Regions from separate parts of the Streptomyces sp. MI02-7b genome, predicted to be linked through region 4. Evidence: riboswitches for the same ligand, from Rfam matches in the RefSeq annotation. Region 4 holds a riboswitch; each other region holds the start of a gene.

Evidence for each region. A riboswitch is a leader RNA that binds a small molecule or an ion and turns the genes downstream of it on or off. The one in region 4 is predicted to bind thiamine pyrophosphate.
Region 1: linked by a shared signal. The riboswitch ahead of PV364_RS11285 (thiamine ABC transporter substrate-binding protein) and the one ahead of thiO (glycine oxidase ThiO) in region 4 are both predicted to bind thiamine pyrophosphate.
Region 2: linked by a shared signal. The riboswitch ahead of thiC (phosphomethylpyrimidine synthase ThiC) and the one ahead of thiO (glycine oxidase ThiO) in region 4 are both predicted to bind thiamine pyrophosphate.
Region 3: linked by a shared signal. The riboswitch ahead of PV364_RS00330 (purine-cytosine permease family protein) and the one ahead of thiO (glycine oxidase ThiO) in region 4 are both predicted to bind thiamine pyrophosphate.

What each region holds. Positions count from the first base shown of each region.
Region 1 is NZ_JARAWX010000006.1:26,849-32,475, forward strand. Features, by position in the region: gene PV364_RS11275 (ABC transporter ATP-binding protein) at 1-273, opposite strand, end outside; gene PV364_RS11280 (iron ABC transporter permease) at 273-1,904, opposite strand; gene PV364_RS11285 (thiamine ABC transporter substrate-binding protein) at 1,964-3,043, opposite strand; TPP riboswitch at 3,035-3,139, opposite strand; gene rlmN (23S rRNA (adenine(2503)-C(2))-methyltransferase RlmN) at 3,213-4,319, opposite strand; gene PV364_RS11295 (GNAT family N-acetyltransferase) at 4,533-5,510, opposite strand.
Region 2 is NZ_JARAWX010000020.1:128,067-133,693, reverse strand. Features, by position in the region: gene PV364_RS29240 (hypothetical protein) at 1-525, shown strand, start outside; gene thiC (phosphomethylpyrimidine synthase ThiC) at 625-2,391, opposite strand; TPP riboswitch at 2,383-2,510, opposite strand; gene PV364_RS29230 (YibE/F family protein) at 2,573-3,931, shown strand; gene PV364_RS29225 (hypothetical protein) at 3,961-4,161, shown strand; gene PV364_RS29220 (SPFH domain-containing protein) at 4,318-5,627, shown strand, end outside.
Region 3 is NZ_JARAWX010000001.1:66,293-71,919, forward strand. Features, by position in the region: gene PV364_RS00310 (NAD(P)/FAD-dependent oxidoreductase) at 1-218, shown strand, start outside; gene PV364_RS00315 (L-aspartate oxidase) at 331-2,031, shown strand; gene PV364_RS00320 (SDR family oxidoreductase) at 2,138-2,884, shown strand; gene PV364_RS00325 (YceI family protein) at 3,043-3,627, shown strand; TPP riboswitch at 3,756-3,850, shown strand; gene PV364_RS00330 (purine-cytosine permease family protein) at 3,842-5,242, shown strand; gene thiM (hydroxyethylthiazole kinase) at 5,301-5,627, shown strand, end outside.
Region 4 is NZ_JARAWX010000014.1:18,932-24,558, forward strand. Features, by position in the region: gene thiE (thiamine phosphate synthase) at 1-136, opposite strand, end outside; gene PV364_RS22950 (Rv2175c family DNA-binding protein) at 237-602, opposite strand; gene PV364_RS22955 (NAD(P)/FAD-dependent oxidoreductase) at 703-1,914, opposite strand; TPP riboswitch at 1,998-2,109, shown strand; gene thiO (glycine oxidase ThiO) at 2,107-3,264, shown strand; gene thiS (sulfur carrier protein ThiS) at 3,270-3,470, shown strand; gene PV364_RS22970 (thiazole synthase) at 3,476-4,276, shown strand; gene pknB (Stk1 family PASTA domain-containing Ser/Thr kinase) at 4,413-5,627, shown strand, end outside.

The DNA.
Region 1 (5,627 bases), on a different contig from region 4:
GTCGTGCTGCGGGAAGAGCTGGTGGTCCTGGAACATCAGGCCGACCCCGCGCCGGTGCACCGGTACGCCCGTCTGGTCGCGGCCGCCGAGCAGTACGCGCCCGGCGTCGAGCGGCTGCAGGCCGGCCACGGCGCGCAGCATCGTGGATTTGCCGCCGCCGCTGGGCCCCAGCACGCACACCGTCTCGTGCTCGGCCACCTCCAGGTCCACGGCGTCCAGGGCGGCCCGTCCGCCGAAGCGCACCGTGGCGCCGTCCAGTTGCAGCAGGGCCATCAGAACTCCCCCGAACCGTCGGCGCCGTGCACGCCCTGAATGCGGATACGTTCCAGCGCCAGCAGCGCGCCCGCGCACACCAGCATCAGCACGGTGCTCAGCGCCATCGCCTGCCCGTGGTTGAGCTCGCCGGCCCGGCCCAGCAGCCGGGCCACCGCGACCGGCAGTGTGGGGTTGTCGGGCCGCGCGATGAAGACCGTCGCCCCGAACTCGCCCAGGGAGACGGCGAAAGCGAAGCCCGCCGCCACCAGCAGGGACCGCCGCACGAGCGGCAGGTCCACCTCGCGCCACGCGCGCAGCGGCGACGCGCCGAGCACCGCGGCCGCCTCGCGCAGCCGCTCGTCCACGGCACGCAGTACCGGCAGCATGGTGCGCACCACGAAGGGCACACCGACCAGCGCCTGGGCGAGCGGTACCAGGATCCACGAGGACCGCAGGTCCAGCGGGGGCTCGTCGAGGGTGATCAGGAAACCGAAGCCGATGGTGACGGCGGAGGTGCCCAGCGGCAGCATGAGCAGTGCGTCGAAGCCGCGGACGAGCCGGCCGGCGCGCCGGGTGAGCGCGGCCGCCGCCAGACCGCCGATGACCAGGGCGATCCCGGTCGCCGCGGCGGCGTACTCCAGTGAGTTCCACACCGCGCCCACCGGCGCGACCCCGAAGGTGCCGCCGCCCGCGCCCGCCGAGCCGAGCGCGCGGTAGAAGTCCAGGCCGTAGCCGTCGGGGCCGTCCAGCGACCGTTCGACCAGCACGCCGAGCGGCACCAGGATCAGCAGCGCGGCCACTGCGAGCGTCCCGGTCAGCAGCGCCCACTCGCCCGCGCCGCGCGGCCGCCGCGCCGTTCCGGCCGGGTCGACCAGGCGCAGCGCGCTCTCGCGGCGCCGTACGGTCCGGGCGTGCACGGCCAGGATCCCGACGACGGCGGCGAATTGGACGATCGTCAGCACGGCGGCCGTCGGCAGGTCCAGCAGCTGGGCGGTCTCCCGGTAGATCTCCACCTCCAGGGTGGAGTAGGTGGGCCCGCCGAGGATCTGCACGACCCCGAAGGAGGTGAAGGTGAAGAGGAACACCATGACCGCGGCCGCCGCCACGGACGGCGCGAGCGCGGGCAGCGTCACGCGCCGCCACGCCGCCGACCGCCCGGCGCCCAGCACCCGCGCGGCCTCCTCCTGCCGCGGGTCGAGCTGCGACCACAGGCCGCCCACGGTCCGTACGACCACGGCGTAGTTGAAGAAGACGTGCGCCAGCAGGATCGCCCACACCGTGGTGTCCAGGCGCACCCCCCACAGCTCGTCCAGCAGCCCGCCCCGGCCCAGCAGCGCCAGGAACGCCGAGCCGACGACCACCGTCGGCAGTACGAAGGGCACGGTCACCACCGCGCGCAGCAGTTGCCGCCCTGGGAAGTCGAAGCGCGCGAACACATAGGCGCCGGGCAGGGCGATCGCCAGGGTGAGCGCGGTCGAGGCCGCGGCCTGCCAACAGGTGAACCACAGCACGTGCAGGATGTCGGGGTCGCCCAGCACGTCGGCGAACCGGCCGAGCCGCCACCGGCCGCCCTCGCGGAGCCCGCGGGTGACGATGGCGGCGACCGGATAGCCGAAGAACACCGCGAAGAAGGCGGCCGGCAGCGCCATCAGGCCGAGCCGCACGGCGTACGGCCGCAGGGCGGCCGTACGCCTCTGGCTCGTTCCGGTCACTTCAGCACGAGCGAGGACCACGTCTTGACCCACTGCTCACGGTTCGCCGCGATCTTCTTCGGCTCGACGGTGGCGGAACCGCTGATCACCGGCGCGTACTTGGTGAAGACCTCGGGCAGCTTCGCATCGTCCCGGACGGGGTTGACGAACATGCTGAGCGGCATGTCCTCCTGGAAGGTGCGGCTCAGCAGGAAGTCGACGAGCGCCTTGCCGCCCTCGGTGTTCTTCGCGCCGTCCAGCAGCCCGGCGAACTCGATCTGCCGGAAGCAGGTGGCCGTCGCCACGCCGGTCGGGCTCTCCTTGGGCTGCTCCTTGAGCGCGAGCACCTCGGCGGGCGGGCTGGACGCGTACGACACGACCAGCGGCTTGTCGCCCTTGCCGCCGCCGGCGCCCGAGAAGTCGTCGTAGTAGGCCTGCTCCCAGCCGTCGACGACCTGGACGCCGTTGGCCTTCAGCTTGGTCCAGTAGTCCTGCCAGCCCCCGTCGCCGTACTTCGCGGTGGTCGCCAGCAGGAAGGCCAGCCCCGGGGAGGAGGTCGCGGCGTTCTCCGTGACCAGCAGGTCCTTGTACGCCGGCTTGACCAGGTCGTCGAAGGTCTGCGGGACGGGCACCTTGTGCGCGGCGAACCAGGCGCGGTCGTAGTTGACGCACACGTCGCCGAAGTCGACGGGCGTGACCCGGTGCTCGGCGGCGTCGAGCTGGAGGGCGGCGGGGACCTTGTCCAGGTCCTTCGCCTCATACGGCGTGAACAGGCCGTTGTCCAGGGCGCGGGAGAGCAGGGTGTTGTCGACGCCGAAGAAGACGTCGCCCTGCGGGTTGCCCTTGGAGAGGACGGCCTGGTTGACCGCCGCGCCCGCGTCGCCGCCGCGCAGGACCTTCACCGTGTAACCGGTCTGCTGGGTGAAGGCCTTCAGCACGGCCTTCGAGGCGGCGAAGGAGTCGTGGCTGACCAGAGTGACGGTCTTGGAACCGCCGCGGGAGGCGTCATCGTCGCCTCCGCCGCAGGCCGCGAGGGACGCCGCGCCCAGCGCGACGACGAGGGCGGTGCCGGCGGCACGCCGACGGATGGTGCTCATCAAGTGACTCCCTACGCCGGTATGACCCGGATCAGGTTCGAGGGTCTGCGGCCGTGCCGCACTCTCAGCGCTGTGTGCGCTCCCCTGTCGGATGTTCTCTTGTCGACCGACCGTTCACGGCCGTTCACGGCAAACCGCCGCAATCGACCGCCACCCTAGCAAGCGCCTCTCAGCGCTCGGAAGCCGCCAGCTGCCCGCAGGCCCCGTCGATCTCCTGACCCCGGGTGTCCCGCACGGTCACCGGCACGCCGTGCGCCTCCAGCGCCGCGACGAAAGCCCGCTCGTCCTCGGGCCGCGACGCCGTCCACTTCGAGCCCGGCGTCGGGTTGAGCGGGATCAGGTTGACGTGCACGCGCTTGCCCTTGAGCAGCCGGCCCAGCAGATCGGCGCGCCAGGCCTGGTCGTTGATGTCCCGGATCAGCGCGTACTCGATGGAGACTCGGCGCCCGGACACGTCCGCGTAGTGCCACGCGGCGTCCAGCACCTCACGCACCTTCCAGCGCGTGTTCACCGGCACCAGAGTGTCGCGGAGCTCGTCGTCGGGCGCGTGCAGCGACACCGCGAGACGGCACTTGAAGCCCTCGTCCGCGAACCGGAGCATCGCTGGCACCAGGCCGACCGTGGAGACGGTGATGCCGCGCTGCGACAGCCCCAGCCCGTCCGGCTCGGGGTCGGTCAGCCGGCGGATGGCACCCACCACCCGCTTGTAGTTCGCCAGCGGCTCGCCCATGCCCATGAAGACGATGTTCGACAGCCGCGCCGGCCCGCCCGGGATCTCCCCGTCGCGCAGCGCGCGCATGCCCGCCACGATCTGGTGCACGATCTCGCCGGTGGACAGGTTCCGGTCCAGCCCGGCCTGCCCGGTCGCGCAGAACGGGCAGTTCATGCCGCAACCGGCCTGGGAGCTGATGCACATCGTCACGCGGTCCGGGTAGCGCATCAGCACCGACTCGACCAGCGTCCCGTCGAACAGCCGCCACAGCGTCTTGCGCGTCGTGTCGTTGTCCGTGCTGCTGTGCCGCACGACCGACATCAGGTCCGGCAGCAGCCCTTCCGCCAGCTTCCCGCGCGCCGCCGCCGGAATGTCCGTCCACGCGGCCGGATCGTCCGTGTACCGCGCGAAGTAGTGCTGCGACAGCTGCTTGGCCCGGAACGGCTTCTCCCCCAGCTCCGCGACCACCTCCCGCCGCTCGTCGGGCGTGAGGTCGGCAAGGTGCCGCGGCGGCTTCTTGGCGGCGCGCGGCGCGACGAAGGTGAGTTCTCCGGGTGCAGGCATGGTGCGTCCAGTGTCGCAGATCGTTTGGGGCCGCCCGGTTCGGCCTGGTGAGGCCCCCGTCACCCTCGGGCGTCCCTCCTCCGCCGGGGCGGCGCCTCGTCCGGACGTCGAGTCCGGCCTTCACCTGGTGACTGCGTGCGGCGTGCGGCGTGCCGGAAGACGTGTCGCCGGAGGCCGACGGGCGACGATCCCGGCGACACCGCGCCTTGCCGGTCACCGGACGTCGAGCGCCCACCGTACGTACCGGTCCTTGGGCTCGAACCCGGCCTTCTCGTAGATCCCGAACGCCCCGCTGGGATTCGCCGAGTCCACGCTCAGGCTCGCCTTCCCGTAGCCCTGGTCGGCGGCGCGGCGCAGCGCGTGACCGATCAGCCCGCCGGCGACGCCGCGTCTGCGGTACTCCCGGAGCGTCCCGATGAGCATGAAGTAGGCCTCGCGCACGCCGGTGGCCGCCGTGTCGGCGTCCCACGACATGGTCACCAGCATGCCCGCCGGGGCTCCGTTCGCCACGTCCCGGAGCAGGAAGCTGACCTCGGGCCGGAAGCTGTGGTTGGTGATCTTGTTTTTCCAGGTGTCCGCGGGCACCGGGACGGTACCCCAGTGGTCCTTGAACGCCTCGTTCCGGATCATCCGGAACTCCTCGTCGTTCTGCTCCGACCACGGCTCGACCCGCAGCCCGTCGGGGATCGCCGTGTCCGGGATCTCGCCGCGCAGCGGGTGCTCCATGGACTGGTAGTAGCGGGCCGGCGCGAACCCCTGGGAGCGGAAGAGCTCGGCCGCGCCGGGGATGTGCTCGCACTGCTGGGCCTCCACCACGAGCTTCAGCGTCGGGTGATGCAGCGCGTGCAACGCCTTCGCGCCCGCCGTCCCGGCCTTCAGCAACACGGTGCCGATGCCCTGGCGACGGTAGTCCGGGTGCACCCCGCCGTCGACCATGACCCGGTGTGTCCCCTCGGCGGTCGGCTTGTACACGGCCTTCGTGTAGCCGACCATCACGTCGCCGTCGAAGGCGGCGAGGCTCGCGCGCTCCAGGTCCGCGTAGGGATCCACCAGTTCCTGGAGAGTGTCCTCCTCGTCGTAGTGCTCGCCGGTCCTGTCTGCGGCCTCCATGGCCTTGAGGAGGTCGGCCGACGCCTTCGCGTCCCCGATGGTGAGCGGTCGCCACGTCAGGTTGGTGGATTCCTCGTCCATCCGGCCGACGGTAGTGACACCCACCGCACGGTGTCGCTCGGTTTTCGTGACGAGGACCGGAGGCGCGGTGGCACACTCCCGGGACCCTGCTCCGGCCGGCGACGCGACGGCCCTCAC
Region 2 (5,627 bases), on a different contig from region 4:
GCCGTCCTCACACCCGTCCTCGCCGGCACCGCCGCCGTGATCTTCCTGGTCCTGGGCTACGCCCTGGCGCTCGGCCACCCCGAGCCGAACATCGCCGGTCCGCTGCGCCAGGCCGGCTGGCTCTTCGCGGCGGTCGCCGCCTGCGGCATCGTCGTCGGCATGATCGGCCTGCTCCTCACGGCCCTGCGCAACGACCCCACCGCCGAGAGCGACCGCCCACCCGACGAACCGCCCGAGATCGCGGCGGCGCGCGAGATCTGGCGCCGGGCCCTGCTGGAACGCGGCCTCCAGCCCTTCTTGAACGCGGCCCTGGCCAAGGCCGCCGACTCCGCCCCGCCCCCTCCGGACCGCCCGGGCGGCGACGGCAACCACCGCATGCCGCGCCTGGGTTACTCCAGCCCCGACTTCTCCAGCCCCGGCCCCGAGTCCTCCCCGGAACCCGGGCACCGGTTCACCAGTCCCGACTTCTCCAGCCCCGACTTCTCCAGCCCGGACTACGGCGGCCCCGACCACGCGCCCAACTGACCTTCGGACGACGGCGGCAAGCCGTTCGCGGTGGGTTTCGCGGAGGCGGGCCCGCCGGGACTGGTCGCCTGGCGGGCCCCCTCCGCTGATGCGGCCGGGTCAGCCGGCCGACCCGCCGCCCCTCTCCGCGATCGGCAGGTACACCCGGTTGCCCGCCGCCGCGAACTCCCTGGACTTCCCCGCCATACCGGCCTCGATCTCCTCGGCCGTGCCGCCGTGCTGCCTCCGGATGTCCTGGGAGATCTTCATCGAGCAGAACTTCGGGCCGCACATGGAGCAGAAGTGCGCCGTCTTCGCCGGCTCTGCCGGCAGCGTCTCGTCGTGGAAGGCCCGTGCCGTGTCCGGGTCGAGGGCCAGGTTGAACTGGTCCTCCCAGCGGAACTCGAAGCGGGCGTCGGACAGCGCGTCGTCCCAGTCCTGCGCGCCGGGGTGGCCCTTGGCGAGGTCGGCGGCGTGGGCGGCGATCTTGTAGGTGATCACGCCGGTCTTGACGTCGTCGCGGTCAGGCAGGCCGAGGTGCTCCTTGGGGGTGACGTAGCAGAGCATGGCCGTGCCCCACCAGGCGATCATCGCGGCGCCGATACCGGAGGTGATGTGGTCGTAGGCGGGCGCGATGTCGGTGGTCAGCGGACCGAGGGTGTAGAACGGCGCCTCCTCGCAGATCTCCTGCTGCAGTCTCACGTTGTCGGCGATCTTGTGCATCGGGACGTGCCCAGGCCCCTCGATCATGGTCTGCACGCCGTGCCGCTTCGCGACGGTGTTGAGTTCGCCGAGCGTGCGCAGTTCGGCGAACTGGGCCTCGTCGTTGGCGTCGGCGATGGAGCCGGGCCGCAGGCCGTCGCCCAGGGAGTACGTGACGTCGTAGGCGGCGAGGATCTCGCAGAGCTCCTCGAAGTTCTCGTAGAGGAAGCTCTCCTTGTGGTGCGCCAGGCACCACGCCGCCATGATCGAGCCGCCGCGGGAGACGATGCCGGTCTTGCGGCGGGCGGTCAGCGGGACGTACCGCAGCAGGACGCCCGCGTGGACGGTCATGTAGTCGACGCCCTGTTCGGCCTGCTCGACGACCGTGTCCTTGTAGATCTCCCAGGTCAGCTCCTCGGCCCTGCCGTCGACCTTCTCCAGGGCCTGGTAGAGGGGGACGGTGCCGATGGGGACGGGGGAGTTGCGCAGCACCCATTCGCGGGTGGTGTGGATGTTGCGGCCGGTGGACAGGTCCATCACCGTGTCGGCGCCCCAGCGGGTGGCCCAGGTCATCTTCTCCACCTCCTCCTCGATGGAGGAGGTGACGGCGGAGTTGCCGATGTTGGCGTTGACCTTCACCAGGAACCGCTTGCCGATGATCATCGGCTCGGTCTCCGGGTGGTTGACGTTCGCCGGCAGCACCGCCCGGCCCGCCGCGATCTCCTCGCGGACGACCTCGGGGGCGACGTCCTCGCGGATCGCGACGAACTCCATCTCCGGGGTGATCTCGCCGCGCCGGGCGTACGCGAGCTGGGTGACCGCCCGCCCCTCCCGTCCGCGCCGGGGCAGGCGCGGGCGGCCGGGGAAGACGGCGTCCAGATTGCGCAGCCCGCCGCGGGGTGCGGTGTGCTTGATGCCGTCGTCCTCGGGGCGGACGGGACGGCCGGGGTACGCGTCGGTGTCGCCGCGGGCGACGATCCAGTTCTCGCGCAGCGGCTCCAGGCCGCGGCGCACATCGGTGGTGACGGTGGGGTCGGTGTACGGACCGGAGGTGTCGTACAGCGTCACGTCGCGGCCATTGGTGAGGTGCACCCGGCGGACGGGGACCTCGATGTCCGGGCGCGACCCGGTCACATAGCCCTTGTGCCAGCCGATTTCGCGCGCGTTCGCATCGCGCATGGTCATGAGACCCACTCCCTACGCCGGCATTACCCGGTAACAGGTTCAGCGGTCGGCGCAGCTGGTGGCCCTCGGCCGTTCAGCGCCCTCTCAGCCCGGTGCTCCGAGCTCCCGCGGTGTGCAAAGGTGCGACCACGCTAGCGGGTCTTCTCCGGCGCACACCAGTGGGCCTTGGGATGATCGGCGCGTGGACTCCCCTCATGCGCAACCCCAGCCCCCCGAGCACGGCAACGGGCACGGTCGTGACCACGGGCACGGGCACGGTCACGGGCACAGCCATGGCCACGGGCCCGTGCCGCCGGTCTCCCGGCACCTGCGGAAGGTCATCGCCGCGGTGCTGATCCCGTTCGTCGCCGCGGTGGTGGTCGGCCTGGTGGTGCTCTGGCCCAACGGGGTGCCGGCCCACAAGCGCACGGGCGTCGGGTTCGACCAGCAGACCCAGTCGGGCCGCGTGGTGCGGGTCGAGAACGTCAAGTGCGCGGACGTCAACGCGGTGCCGAACAGCCCGGGCGGGCCCGGCGCGACGCCGTCCGGCGGCCCCTCGCCCGCCCCGTCGGCGGCCCCGTCGATCTGCGAGCGGGCGACCATCAAGGTCACCTCCGGCAAGGACACCGGCCGTACCTTCACCGAGATCGTGCAGCCGAGCCAGACCCGGCACTACACGCAGGGGCAGAAGGTCCTGCTGACCTACGCGCCCGCCGCGCCCAAGGAGTTGCAGTACTCGGTCGCCGACGTGGACCGGTCGCTGCCGCTGTGGCTGCTGGCCGGGCTCTTCGCGGCGGCGGTGGTCCTGGTCGGACGGCTGCGCGGGATCCTGGCGCTGGTGGCGCTGATCATCAGCTTCGCGGTGCTGACGCTGTTCATCCTCCCGGCGATCCTGCACGGCAGCGATCCGCTGCTGGTCGCGGTCATCGGCGGCAGCGCCATCATGCTGATCGCGCTCTACATGTGCCACGGTCTCAACGCCCGTACCTCGGTGGCCGTGCTCGGCACGCTCTGCTCGCTGCTGCTGATCGCGCTGCTGGGATCGGTGTTCATCGACTGGGCGGTGCTGAGCGGCAACACCTCGGACGAGACCGGGCTGATCCACGACCTCTACCCGGGCATCGAGATCCACGGCCTGCTGCTGGCGGGCATCGTCATCGGCTCGCTCGGTGTCCTGGACGACGTGACGGTCACCCAGACCTCGGCCGTGTGGGAGCTGCGGGAGGCCGATCCGGGCGCCGGCCCGCGGAAGCTGTACCGGGCGGCGATGCGCATCGGGCGCGACCACATCGCCTCGGTGGTCAACACCCTGGTGCTGGCGTACGCGGGCGCCGCGCTCCCCCTGCTGCTGCTCTTCTCCGTCGCGCAGCGCGGCGTGCTGGCGGTGGCCGGCAGCGAGCTGGTCGCCGAGGAGATCGTCCGGACCCTGGTCGGCAGCATCGGGCTGGTGGTGGCCGTGCCCCTGACGACCGCGCTGGCCGCGCTGGTGGTGTCGGCGGACCGCCCGGGGAGGGACACTGTCCCCACGGGCGGCGGGCGCCGCCGGCGGCGGGCGCGCTGAGCTGCGCGAGTACGGGGGGGGTGGGCGAGGTGATCGGGCTTCAGGGGAGGGTGACCGGCACGGTCGGCCCGGAGCTGGTCGGCGAGGTGATCGTGCAGGTCCGCGGGGGTGCGGAGGCCTTCCTGGCGTACCCGGCGACCGCGGGGGAGCGCATCGCGAAGGGCACGGTCGTGGTGGTCGTCGAGTACCTGCCGCCGCGGACCGTGTACGTCGCGCCGGCGTACGGCTGACGGGGCGTCCGAAGGGGCAGTCGACGGGGCGGCTGACGGGGACGGAGCCGTTCGTATCAAGAACGCGACAAGGATGCGCCAGGATCTTCCGGTGCGTCTTGCGCAGGCGCACACTCCCGTACGCGGCCCCGATCGGGGCCAATCGTAAGGGGGCGTATGCCGATGGTGATCGGCGTCGCGGCGGGCGCGGTGCTCGTCGCTCTCATTGTGGTGGTCGTGCTGTTCCGGCTCATGTGGCGGGTTGCCGAGCCGAACGAGGCACTGGTCATCTCGGGTTCCAAGCACCGTACCGACGGGGTCGGGGAGGGCATGGGATTCCGCGTCGTCACCGGTCGCGGAACGCTGGTGATGCCCGGTGTCCAGGTGGTGCGGAAGCTGTCGCTCGACCTCAACGAGGCCGAGCTGAACGTGGACTGCGTCACGCAGCAGGGCATCCCGCTCAAGGTGCACGGCGTGGTGATCTTCAAGGTCGGCGACGACTTCGTGTCGATCGCCAACGCCGCGCGGCGTTTCCTGGACCAGCAGAAGTTCATGGCCGAGCGGGTGCACAACGTCTTCGCCGGTCATCTGCGGTCCATCGTCGGCGGGTTGACGGTGGAGCAGATGATCCGCGACCGGGAGCGGCTGACCGCCGAGACCCGGGCGGCGTCGGGCTCGGAGATGGAGAAGCTCGGCCTGATCATCGACTCGTTGCAGATCCACGAGATCGTCGACCCGACCGGCTACATCAAGAACCTCTCCGCCCCGCACGCGGCCGCCGTCCACCGTGACGCCCGTATCGCGCAGGCGGAGGCGGACCGGATGGCCACCGAGGCCGAGCAGCAGGCCGCGGCCCGGATGGCGGAGGCCACCCGGGACAGCCAGATCCTGCAGGCCGGTTACATGGCCGAACGGGACAAGGCCACCGCGGCCGCGCAGCAGGCGGGTCCGCTCGCCGAGGCCGCGGCCCGGCAGGAGGTCGTGGTGCAGGAGACCCGGGTCGCCGAACTGGAGGCGCAGCGGCGCGAGCAGCAGCTCCAGGCGGACGTCCGCAAGCCGGCGGACGCCTCCGCGTACGAGAAGCGGACACTGGCCGAGGCCGAGCGCGACGCGCGGATCTCGGCGGCCGAGGCGAAGGCCAAGGAGACGGAGCTGGCCGCGATCGCCGAGGCGAACCGGGTGAAGTCGGCCGCCGCCGCGCAGGCGGAGCAGACGAAGCTCAGCGGTCTGGCGAGCGCCGCGGCCACCCGGGCCACGGGCGAGGCCGAGGCCGCGGCCACCCAGGCCCGCGGTCTGGCGGAGGCCGAGTCCGCGAAGGCGAGGGGTCTGGCGGAGGCCGAGGCGATCAAGGCGCGGGCCGCCGCGCTGGCGGAGAACCAGGAGGCGGTCGTCGCCCAGCAACTGGCCGAGAACTGGCCGGAGATCGTCCGGGCCGGCGCGTCCGCCTTCGGCAACGTCGACCACATGGTGCTGCTCAACGGCGCGGA
Region 3 (5,627 bases), on a different contig from region 4:
CCGAGCCCGGCGGCTACGACCGCGTCGTCTTCCGGGGGGACGTCGCCGAGCGGCGGTTCATCGCCTTCTGGACGGCCGGGAACCGCGTGCTGGCCGGCATGAGCGTCAACGTGTGGGACGTCATGGATCCCATCCGGTCCCTGATCACCTCCCGGTCGAAGGTGGACCCTGCGCTGCTGGCCGACCCCGGCGTGCCCCTGGACCAGGTCGTTTCCTGACGGCTCGTCGTCACCGGGGGTGTCACAGATGACCCGATCGCCCGGTCCTAGCTGACAACGACCCAGACAATCGGAGCAGACCGTGGCTATCACCGAACGACGTCTTTCCACCATGGTGCTGGTGATCGGTACCGGAGGAGCCGGGCTGCGAGCGGCAATCGAACTGGCCGAGGCCGGTGTCGACGTCCTCGCCGTCGGCAAGCGGCCCAAGGGGGACGCCCACACGGCACTCGCCGCGGGAGGCATCAACGCGGCCCTGGCCACGATGGACCCCGAGGACAGCTGGCAGCAGCACGCCGCCGACACCCTCAAGGAGAGCTATCTGCTCGCCGATCCCCGCACCGTGCGGACCGTCACCCAGGGTGCCGCCCTGGGCATCGACGACCTCGAGCGGTACGGCATGGCGTTCGCCAGGGAGGAGGACGGCCGGATCTCCCAACGCTTCTTCGGCGCGCACAAGTTCCGGCGCACCGCCTTCGCCGGCGACTACACCGGTCTGGAGATCCAGCGCACCCTGATCAGGCGGGCGGAGCAGCTCGACGTCCCGGTGCTCGACGGTGTCTACATCACCCGGCTCCTGGTGCACGACGGCGCCGTCTTCGGTGCGTACGGCTTCGACGTCGCGAACGGGACGCGGTACCTCATCCATGCCGACGCCGTCATCCTCGCGGCCGGCGGTCACACGCGTATCTGGCGCCGCACGTCCTCGCGGCGCGACGAGAACACCGGTGACGCGTTCCGCCTGGCCGTGGACGCCGGCGCGCGCCTGCGGGACGCCGAACTGGTGCAGTTCCACCCGTCCGGCATCATCGAGCCGGAGAACGCCGCCGGCACGCTCGTCAGCGAGGCCGCGCGCGGCGAGGGCGGCGTCCTCCGCAACGCGCTCGGCGAGCGCTTCATGACCCGCTACGACCCCGAGCGCATGGAGCTGTCCACGCGCGACCGCGTGGCGCTCGCCTCCTACACGGAGATCAAGGAAGGCCGCGGCACCCCCAAGGGAGGCGTGTGGCTCGACGTCTCGCATCTGCCGCGGCAGACGATCATGACGCGGCTCCCCCGGGTCTACCAGACCCTCATGGACCTGCAGATGCTGGACATCACCCGCGAACCGATCGAGATCGCGCCCACCGCGCACTACTCGATGGGCGGTGTCTGGGTGCGGCCCGAGGACCACAGCACGGACGTCCGCGGCCTGTACGCCATCGGCGAGGCCTCCAGCGGGCTGCACGGGGCCAATCGGCTCGGCGGCAACAGCCTCATCGAGTTGCTGGTCTTCGGCCGCCTCACGGGGCAGGCGGCCGCCGCCTACTCCCGGGCGCTGACCTCGCAGCCGCGGTCGGCCTCCGCCGTGGCGCGGGCCCGCGCCGAGATCGACGACCTCCTCGCGGCGGACGGCCCCGAGAACGTCCGCGCCCTCCAGCGCGCCATCCGCAACACCATGACCGAGCACGCGGGTGTCGTCCGCGACGAACAGGGGCTGCGCACCGGGCTGGAGGAACTCTCCGCCGTCGAGAAGCGGATGGAGAACGTCGGTGTCCACCCCGACATCGCCGGCTTCCAGGACCTCGCCCACGCCTTCGACCTCAAGGGCGCGGCCCTGGCTGCGCGGGCCACGCTCGAATCGGCGCTGGAACGTCGCGAGACCCGTGGCTGCCACAACCGCGGCGACTACCCGGACCTGGACCCCGCGCTGCAGGTCAATCTCGTCTGGTCCCCGACGACGGGAATCACCCACGAGAGCATTCCGGCCATACCCGAGGCGATCGCCTCCCTGATGGAGGACGTCTCGACCGAGGGAAAGCTCGCCGAGTGACGCCCCGGCCCGGGCGCGATGCCGCGCGGGCCGCCGGGTCCTGTCACACACCGGATCGCCATCCGGTCTATCCCCGTACTGCAGAATCCCCAGAGAGGATCCCCCCATGAAGGTCGTAGTCGTCGGCGGAACCGGGCTGATCGGCTCGAAGGTCGTCCGCAATCTCAGCGACCACGGGCACGAGGCCGTCGCTGCCTCGCCCAACACGGGCGTCAACACACTGACCGGAGAGGGCGTCGCCGAGGTGCTCCAGGGCGCGCAGGTCGTGGTCGACGTCTCCAACTCACCCTCGTTCGAGGACGAGGCCGTGATGCACTTCTTCCGCACCTGCACCACCAACCTCCTGAAGGCGGCTGCGGATGCCGGAGTCAGGCATTACGTCGCGCTCTCCATCGTCGGTACCGACCGGCTCCCGGAGAACGGCTACTTCCGTGCCAAGCTGGCCCAGGAGGAGCTGATCAAGGAGTCGGGCCTGCCCTACTCCGTCGTCCACGCCACGCAGTTCTTCGAGTTCATGAACGGGATCGCGGACTCGGCGACCGACGGGGACACGGTGCGCATCGCTCCCGTCAAGTTCCAGCCCATCCACTCCGACGACGTGGCCGCCGTCGTCGCCCGCACCGCGGCCGGTACCCCCCTCGACGGCACGGTGGAGATCGCCGGCCCCGACACGTTCCGGTTCGACGAGCTGGTCCGCGACGTGCTCACCGCCCAGAACGACCCGCGCACGGTCGTCGCGGACCCGCGCGCCCCGTACTTCGGGTCCGAGTTGGAGGAGAACTCGCTCGTGCCCGGTGCCGGCGCGCAGCTCGCCGGGACCCGGTTCGCCGACTGGTTCGCGCGGCAGCAGTGAGGTCCGCGGGTGGCCCCTGCCCGCCGGGGGGCAGGGGCCATCGGCATGGGGGACGTCGGTGCGTCCCGCACCCGTACGCCGCCACGGGCCGCTGCGGGCGGCACGCCGACCCGGCGGCCACGGCACGAAGGAACCGGCCGCCTGCGCCCGGGAATGTCGTGGCGACCGGCTTCGCGGGCGACGGCCCCCGTGCCGCACTGACCGGCGTCTACCTCCTCGACCCCTTGAAGAGCACGATCGGCTTCTCTGTCCGGCACGCGATGCTCGCGCACGTGCGCGGAAGGTTCACCGACTTCGAGGGGCTCCTGCACCTCGACGGACGCCGTCCCACCCGGTCGAGTGCCCATCTGAGCGTCCAGACCGGCAGCCTGCGCACGGGTCTGCCCGGGCGGGACGCGCGCCTGACCGGTCCCGGCTTCCTCGACGCGGCGGCGTTCCCCCTCATGGCCTTCCGTTCCACCGGCATCGTCGCCATCGGTGAGGACCGGTTCCGCATGTCCGGCAGCCTGCGGATCAAGGACGTCGACCTGCCCCTGCGGATCGACCTCGCGACGGGCGGGGTCCGCCGGGACGCCCATGGCACGTACCGCGTGGGCTTCAAGGGCACGGCCACCCTGCGGCGTTCCGACTGGGGACTCGGCCGGAACACGGCACCCGGCGTTCGGGACGTTCTGGTCAGCGCCACCGTGAAGCTGGCGTTCGACATCTCGGCGGTGCGGCCCGGGCGGCCGGACGTCCCCTGACGGGGAGCACCGCCGCTCGCCACGCGGTGGACCTTTGACGGCATTTGACCCCGTCGCCCGCCGACCAGGTGGTGGTCATGCCCTCCCGTCGACCCGCTGAGCGAAGCGCTCGGGTTAGTCTGTCCGTCGTACCGGACACGGGGTGCCCCTGCGAGGGGCTGAGATCACACCCGTCGAACCTGAACCAGTTCGTACTGGCGGAGGGATGTCTTTCATGCCTTGGACGCATGTTTCCGGCGGTCTGCCCGCCGACGGCCGGCAGACCGTCTTCGACGGGCGCATGCCTGCCGCCGCAGGCGATCTCCGCATCGAAGCGCACGGCATCCGGCCGGTCCCCGAGAGCAACCGCTACGGCGGCCCGGGGCGGCTGTTCACCGTGTGGTTCGCCCCCAACCTCACCATGACCGGCGTGTTCACCGGCACCATCGGCATCGCGCTCGGCCTGGACTTCGCCACCGCGCTCGTGGCCGTCGTGCTCGGCACCGTGGTCGGCGCGATACCCACCGCCTACCTCGGCACCTGGGGTAGCCGGACCGGCGCAGGGCAGCTGCCGCTGGCCCGGCTCGCCTTCGGCCGGGCGGTCGCGCTGCCGGGCATCCTGCAATGGCTGTCGTCGGTCGCCTGGGACGCGCTGATCGGCCTCTTCGGCGGCGACGCGCTGGCCCGGCTGTGCGGCCTGCCCTTCTGGCTCGGTGTCCTGATCATGATGCTCGCCCAGGGCGCTCTCGGCGTCCTCGGTTACGAGGCCATCCACCGGCTCCAGATCATCATGACCTTCGTGCTCGCCGCCGCGTTCGCGCTGATCGCCTGGAAGCTGCTCGACGGTGTGCACCCCGCGGCCACCGGCGCGGCCCACGGCGCCGACCGGGGCGGCGCGTTCGTCCTGACCAGCACCATCGCGCTGAGCCTGTCGCTGTCCTGGGCTCCGTACGCCAGCGACTTCAGCCGCTACCTGCCTCGGACCGCCTCGCGCTCGCGCATGTTCTGGTTCACCCTGGCCGGCTTGGTGGTGTCCTTCGCGGCCGTCCAGGCCCTCGGGCTGTGGGGCGCGTCCGTCCTGACCGACCAGACCGCCGCGGGTGTGGCGGACCTGCTGGGCGGTGGGCCGCTGGGCGCGTTCGGACTGCTCGCCGTGGCCCTGGCCGCCCTGTGCAGCAACGCCATGAACGACTACAGCGGATCCCTCGCCCTGCAGACCTCAGGTGTGCGCGTCCCGCGCCCGGTGGCGGCCGCTTTCGCCGCCGCCCTCGGCTTCCCCCTGGTGCTGTGGATGCACGCCGCCGACACCACCGCCCGCTTCCAGAACGTGCTGCTGTTCGTCGGCTACTGGATTCCCGGGTTCGTGGCGATCGTCGTCGTCGACTGGCTGGCCCGGGCGCGGGCCCGGGCAGGTGCCGAGATCGACCTCGCCGCGGAGACCGACCGGCTCCAGCCCGGCCTGCCCGCCGTCCTCGCGTTCGTCACCGCCTTCGCCGCGGCCGTGCCGTTCATGGACACCAGCCTGTACGTGGGCCCGGTGGCGTCCGCCCTGCACGGCGCGGACCTCTCGTACTACGTGGCGTTCCTCGTGGCCCTCGCGGTGTACGCCCCGCTGCGGCTGCGCCGGCGCCCCTGAGCGCGGCGCACCGGCCGCAGGCACGCCCGGACACCTCCACCCCGAAGGAGCGACACCCATGCCCCCGACATCCGCCGACCACACCGCCTTCGCCGCGCAGGCGCTCGCACGCGTACGGGCGGACTCCCCGCTGGTCCAGTGCCTGACCAACGCGGTGGTCACGGGGTTCACCGCCAACGTGCTGCTGGCGCTGGGCGCCGCACCGGCCATGGTCGACATCCCGGACGAGGCCGGCCCGTTCGCCGGGATCGCCTCGGGCGTCCTGGTCAATCTCGGCACCCCGCACGCCGAGCAGCGCACCGCCATGGTCGAGGCCGCGCGGGCGGCTGTCTCCGCCGGCACCCCCTGGGTGCTCGACCCGGTGGCCGTCGGCGCGCTGCCGGTG
Region 4 (5,627 bases):
GCAACTGCACGATGTCCACCCCGGACGCCAGCACGGCGTCCGCGAAGGCCGCGAACTCCGCGATGCCGCCCTGGCGCCGGCGGGCGTCGGTGCACAGGTAGAGCCGGGCGTCGGCGAGCCTCGCGCGGATGCTCATGCGGTGGGTCCCCCTCGGGTGCGGTACGTGCCGTACCAGCGGTACGTGCGGTGATATGCGCTGGGCGCGCTCGGCGCGCCGGGTGCGCTGGTCGAACGGCTCAGACGGCCAGCGCCTGGGCCCGGCGCTTCACCTCGGTCCCGCGGTTCTCGCGCAGGGCCTGCACCGGCGTGCCGGGCAGGCTCTCGTCCGGGGTGAACAGCCACTCCAGGGCTTCCTCGTCGCTGAACCCGTCGTCCTTGAGCAGGTTGAGCGTGCCGGCGAGGCCCTTCACGATCTTCCCGTCGCCGATGAAGTCGGCGGGGACCATCAGCACCCTGTTCTCCCCGCGGCGCACCGCGATGAGCTGCCCTTCCTTGATCAGCTGGCGGACCCGGGTCACCTCCACGTCGAGCTGCTCGGCGATGTCGGGGACGTTGAGCCAGGAGGGTACGAGGGCATCAATCTTTGCGTCGATCTCGGTCACAGGACAAGCGTGCCATCCCGGACCCGTACCGCGGTACTCGTGGCGTCCACCAGGGGCATGCGGGGCGTTCCGCGGGGCCGGCCGCGCGGCTCGGCGGCCGTCAGACGACGGCGGTCCGCAGCTGCACGGCGGGGTCGGCCACCAGGGCCCGGTCGACCCGGGCCTCCCGCGCGATGAGCTTGCGGGCCTGGGCGAGGTCGCGCGGACGGCCCACCGCGAAGAGGGCGACCAGCACACCGTCGCGCAGCCACAGCACGGACCAGGCGAGGCCGTCCGGGTCGCCCCGCAGCAGCATTTCGTCGGAGTCGACGTGGTACCCCGCGTACTGGACGAAGCGGCCGAACTGCTCGGACCAGAAGTACGGGACGGGGTCGTAGACCTCGTCGCCGCCCAGGATGTTGGCGGCCGCGGTGCGGGGCCCCTGGACCGCGTTGTCCCAGTGGTGGATGAGCAGCCGCTGCCCGTACCGGGCGGAGGGGAAGGAGGCGCAGTCGCCGACGGCGTACACGTCGGGTACGGAGGTGCGCAGCCGGTCGTCGGCCAGGACCGACCGGTCCGGGCCGAGGTCGACCCCGGAGCCCGCCAGCCAGCCCGTCGCCGGCCGGGCGCCGATGCCGACGACGACGGCCTCCGCGGCGATCACGCTGCCGTCGGCGAGCCGCACGGCGCCCGGCTCGACCCCGGCGACGGCGGCGCCCGTGCGCAGGTCGACGCCGGCCTCCGCGTACCAGCCGCGCATCCGGTCGGCGATCCGCTCGGGCAGCACGCCCGCCAGCGGCCGGTCGGCGGCCTCGACGACGGTCACGGCGCAGCCCGCGTGCCGGGCGGCGGTGGCGAACTCGGCGCCGATCCAGCCCGCGCCGACCACGACGACCGTGTTCCGCGCCTCCAGGACCGGCCGCAGCCGGGCGGCGTCGTCCAGGGTGCGCAGCACGTGCACGCCGGGCACGCCCTCGCTGCCCGGCAGCGTCAGCGGCTCGGCGCCGCTGGCCACGACCAGCTTGTCGTACTCCACCGGGCCCGCGTCGGTGAGCAGTTGGCGCTCGTCCGGGCGCAGCGCGCTCGCGTGCCGGCCGAGCAGCAGCTGGACGCCGATGCCGCCGAAGTCCACGTCCAGCAGCGCGCCCGGACCCTCGTCGGCGCCGAAGAGGACGCCCTTGGACAGCGGGGGCCGGTCGTACGGCGGATGCCGCTCCGCGCCGAGCAGCGTGATCGCGCCGCCCCACCCCTGCTCCCGCAGGGACACGGCGGTCTGCACCCCGGCCATCCCGGCCCCGACGACGACGACGCGCTGCTCGCTGCTGCTGGTCACGCTGATCACCGTAACGCCGCGCGGCGCGCACCCCGGTACCGGCGCCCTACTCGCCGTCAGTGGTGCGTACTAAAGTGGCGGACGAATGCACTCGCGGGAGCCCGGCGCACCGGGCTGAGAGGGCGGCTGGCCGGCCGCCGACCGTACGAACCTGATCCGGGTCATGCCGGCGAAGGGAGGAGCGGTACACCGATGCACCGTCATGACGTGCCGGACACCGTCGTCATCGGTGGCGGGATCATCGGCCTGGTCACCGCCTGGCGGGCGGCCCAGCGCGGGCTGCGCACGGTGGTCGCCGACCCCGATCCGGGCGGCGGCGCCGCCCTGGTGGCCGCCGGGATGCTGGCCCCCGTCACCGAGCTGCAGTACGGCGAGCGGGCCCTGCTCGACCTCAACCTCGCCGCGATCCACCGCTATCCGGCGTTCACGGCCGAATTGGAGGAGGCCACGGGTCTGGAGACCGGCTACCGGGCGTGCGGCACCCTCGCCGTGGCCCTGGACGCCGACGACCGCGCCGAACTGCGCGAACTGCACGCCTTCCAGACCTCCTTGGGGCTTTCGGCGGAGTGGCTGAGCGGACGCGAGTGCCGCCGCCTGGAGCCGATGCTCGCGCCGGGCGTGCGCGGCGGCCTGCGCGTCGACGGCGACCACCAGGTCGACCCGCGACGGCTGGTGGCCGCGCTGCTGCGGGCCTGCGAGCTGTCCGGGGTGACCTTCCGCCGCGCGGCGGTGACCGGGGTGGACATCACCGGCGACCGGGCGCGCGGGGTCCTGCTCGACGACGGCAGCGTGCTGGCCGCCGGGCAGACCGTGCTGGCCGCCGGGAGCCGCAGCGGCCGGCTCGGCGGCCTGCCGGAGCGCCTGCTGCCGCCGGTGCGCCCGGTGAAGGGCCAGGTCCTGCGGCTGCGGGTGCCCGCGGCGTACGCGCCCTTCCTGTCCCGCACGGTGCGCGCCGTGGTGCGCGGCGGCCATGTCTACCTGGTGCCGCGGGAGAACGGCGAGCTGGTCGTCGGCGCCACCAGCGAGGAGACGGGCTGGGACACCACCGTCACGGCCGGCGGCGTGTACGAGCTGCTGCGCGACGCCCACGACCTGGTACCGGGCATCACCGAGCTGCCGCTGGTGGAGACGGTGGCCGGGCTGCGCCCCGGCTCCCCCGACAACGCCCCGCTGCTGGGCCGCAGCGCGCTGGAGGGCCTGCTCATGGCCACCGGGCACCACCGCAACGGCGTGCTGCTCACCCCGCTGACCGGCGACGTGATGGCCGAGGTGCTGACCGGCGGCGACCTGCCCGAGGTGGCCCGCCCCTTCTCCCCCGGCCGATTCACTCCTCAGGAGCAGTACGCATGAACGCGATGACCGTCTCCGTCAACGGCGAGCCCCGCCAGGTGACGCCGGGCCTCACGCTGGACCGGCTGGTCGCCGGGCTGACCACCGCCCCCTCCGGTGTCGCCGCCGCGCTCAACGAGACCGTGGTGCCCCGCGGGCAGTGGCCCGCCACCGCGCTGAGCGACGGCGACCGCGTCGAGGTCCTGACCGCGGTGCAGGGGGGCTGACCCGCATGGCCGACGATCCGCTGACCATCGCAGGAACGGCGTTCGGCTCCCGTCTGATCATGGGAACCGGCGGCGCGCCGAGCCTGGAGGTGCTGGAGCAGGCGCTGCTCGCCTCCGGCACCGAGCTCACCACGGTCGCCATGCGGCGGCTCGATCCCACGGTCAAGGGCTCCGTGCTGTCGGTGCTGGCCCGCCACGGCGTCCGCGTCCTGCCCAACACCGCCGGCTGCCGGACGGCGGGCGAGGCCGTCCTCACCGCCCGGCTGGCCCGGGAGGCACTGGGCACGGACTGGGTGAAGCTGGAGGTGATCGCGGACGAGCGCACCCTGCTGCCCGACCCGGTCGAGCTCCTGGACGCGGCCGAGGTCCTGGTCGACGACGGCTTCACGGTGCTGCCGTACACCAACGACGACCCCGTGCTGGCCCGCAGGCTGGAGGACCTCGGCTGCGCCGCGGTCATGCCGCTGGGATCGCCCATCGGCTCCGGCCTGGGCATCCGCAACCCGCACAATTTCGAGCTGATCGTGGAGCGGGCCTCCGTGCCGGTGATCCTCGACGCGGGAGCGGGCACGGCCTCCGACGCGGCCTTCGCGATGGAGCTGGGCTGCGCCGCCGTCATGCTCGCCTCCGCCGTCACCCGGGCCCAGGAGCCGGTGCTCATGGCCGACGCCATGCGCCATGCCGTGGAGGCCGGGCGCCTCGCCCACCGCGCGGGGCGCATCCCGCGGCGCCGGCACGCCCTGGCCTCCTCGCCGTCCGAGGGCGTCGCGGCCTTCGACCCCGAGCGGCCGGCCTTCGGCGCCTGAGGTGCCGCGCGGTGGTCCGGCGGGCGGCCGGAGCACCGCGTCACGGTTCCGTGTCGGTACCGCACGACCGCGACACAACGTTGCCGCGTTAGCCCAAGCGGGTAAGGCGAACACCGTAAACTGCACGTTTGTGGATATGACCCTTCAAGACCCGCTGGTCGGGCGCACGCTCGACGGCCGCTACCGGGTGGAGGCCCGGATCGCGGTCGGCGGGATGGCGACGGTCTACCGAGCACTGGACACCCGTTTGGACCGTGTGCTCGCGCTGAAGGTGATGCACCCGGCACTGGCCGCCGAGCCCGGCTTCGTGGAGCGCTTCATCCGTGAGGCGAAGTCCGTGGCGCGGCTGGACCACGCCAATGTGGTGCAGATCTACGACCAGGGCGCGGACGGCTCGTACGTGTACCTGGCGATGGAGTACATCGCCGGCTGCACGCTCCGCGACCTGCTGCGCGACCGGGGCGCGCTGCCGCCCCGCGCGGCGCTGGACATCCTGGAGCCCGTGCTGGCGGCCCTCGGCGCGGCGCACCGCGCGGGCCTGGTGCACCGCGACATGAAGCCGGAGAACGTCCTCATCGGCGACGACGGCCGGGTGAAGGTGGCGGACTTCGGCCTGGTCAGGGCCGTGGACGCGCACACCACGACGACCTCGACCACCGGCGTCGTGCTGGGCACCGTGTCCTACATGGCACCGGAGCAGATCGAGAGCGGCACGACCGATCCGCGCAGCGACGTGTACGCCTGCGGAGTGCTGCTCTACGAGATGCTCACCGGCGGCAAGCCCCGCGCGGGCGGCACGCCGATGCAGGTGATCTACCAGCACCTGAACGAGGACATCCCCGCGCCGTCGGCCACCGTGCCGGGACTGGCGCCGCAGCTGGACGTCCTCGTGGCGGGCGCGGCGGCCCGCGAGCCCGCGCTGCGTCCCGCGGACGCCGTGGAACTGCTGGCCCGGTTGCACACGGCACGCGCCGCTCTGAGCCCCGCCCAGCTGGACGCCGTACCGCCCACGGCGCACGCGCCCGCGCCCCCGGTGGCGCCGCGGCCGGCCGGGGCGGAGGAGGCGACCGCTGTTGTGCACCGCACCGCACGGCTGGAGATGCCGCCGGAGCCGGCGCGGCGCCGGCCCGTCCCCGGCCCCGGGCACGCGGCCCCCGACGGCGCCCGGCTGCGGGCCCGGCCGGGCATGATCGCCGTGGTCGTCGCCCTGCTGCTCGTCGCCGGCATCGGCGGCAGCGTCTGGTACATCAACGACGGCCAGTTCACCAGGACCCCCGCGGTGCTGAACCTGGCGCGGGCGGACGCCGAGAAGCAGGTGCGCGCGGCCGGGCTCGAGGTCGAGGTGGTCGAG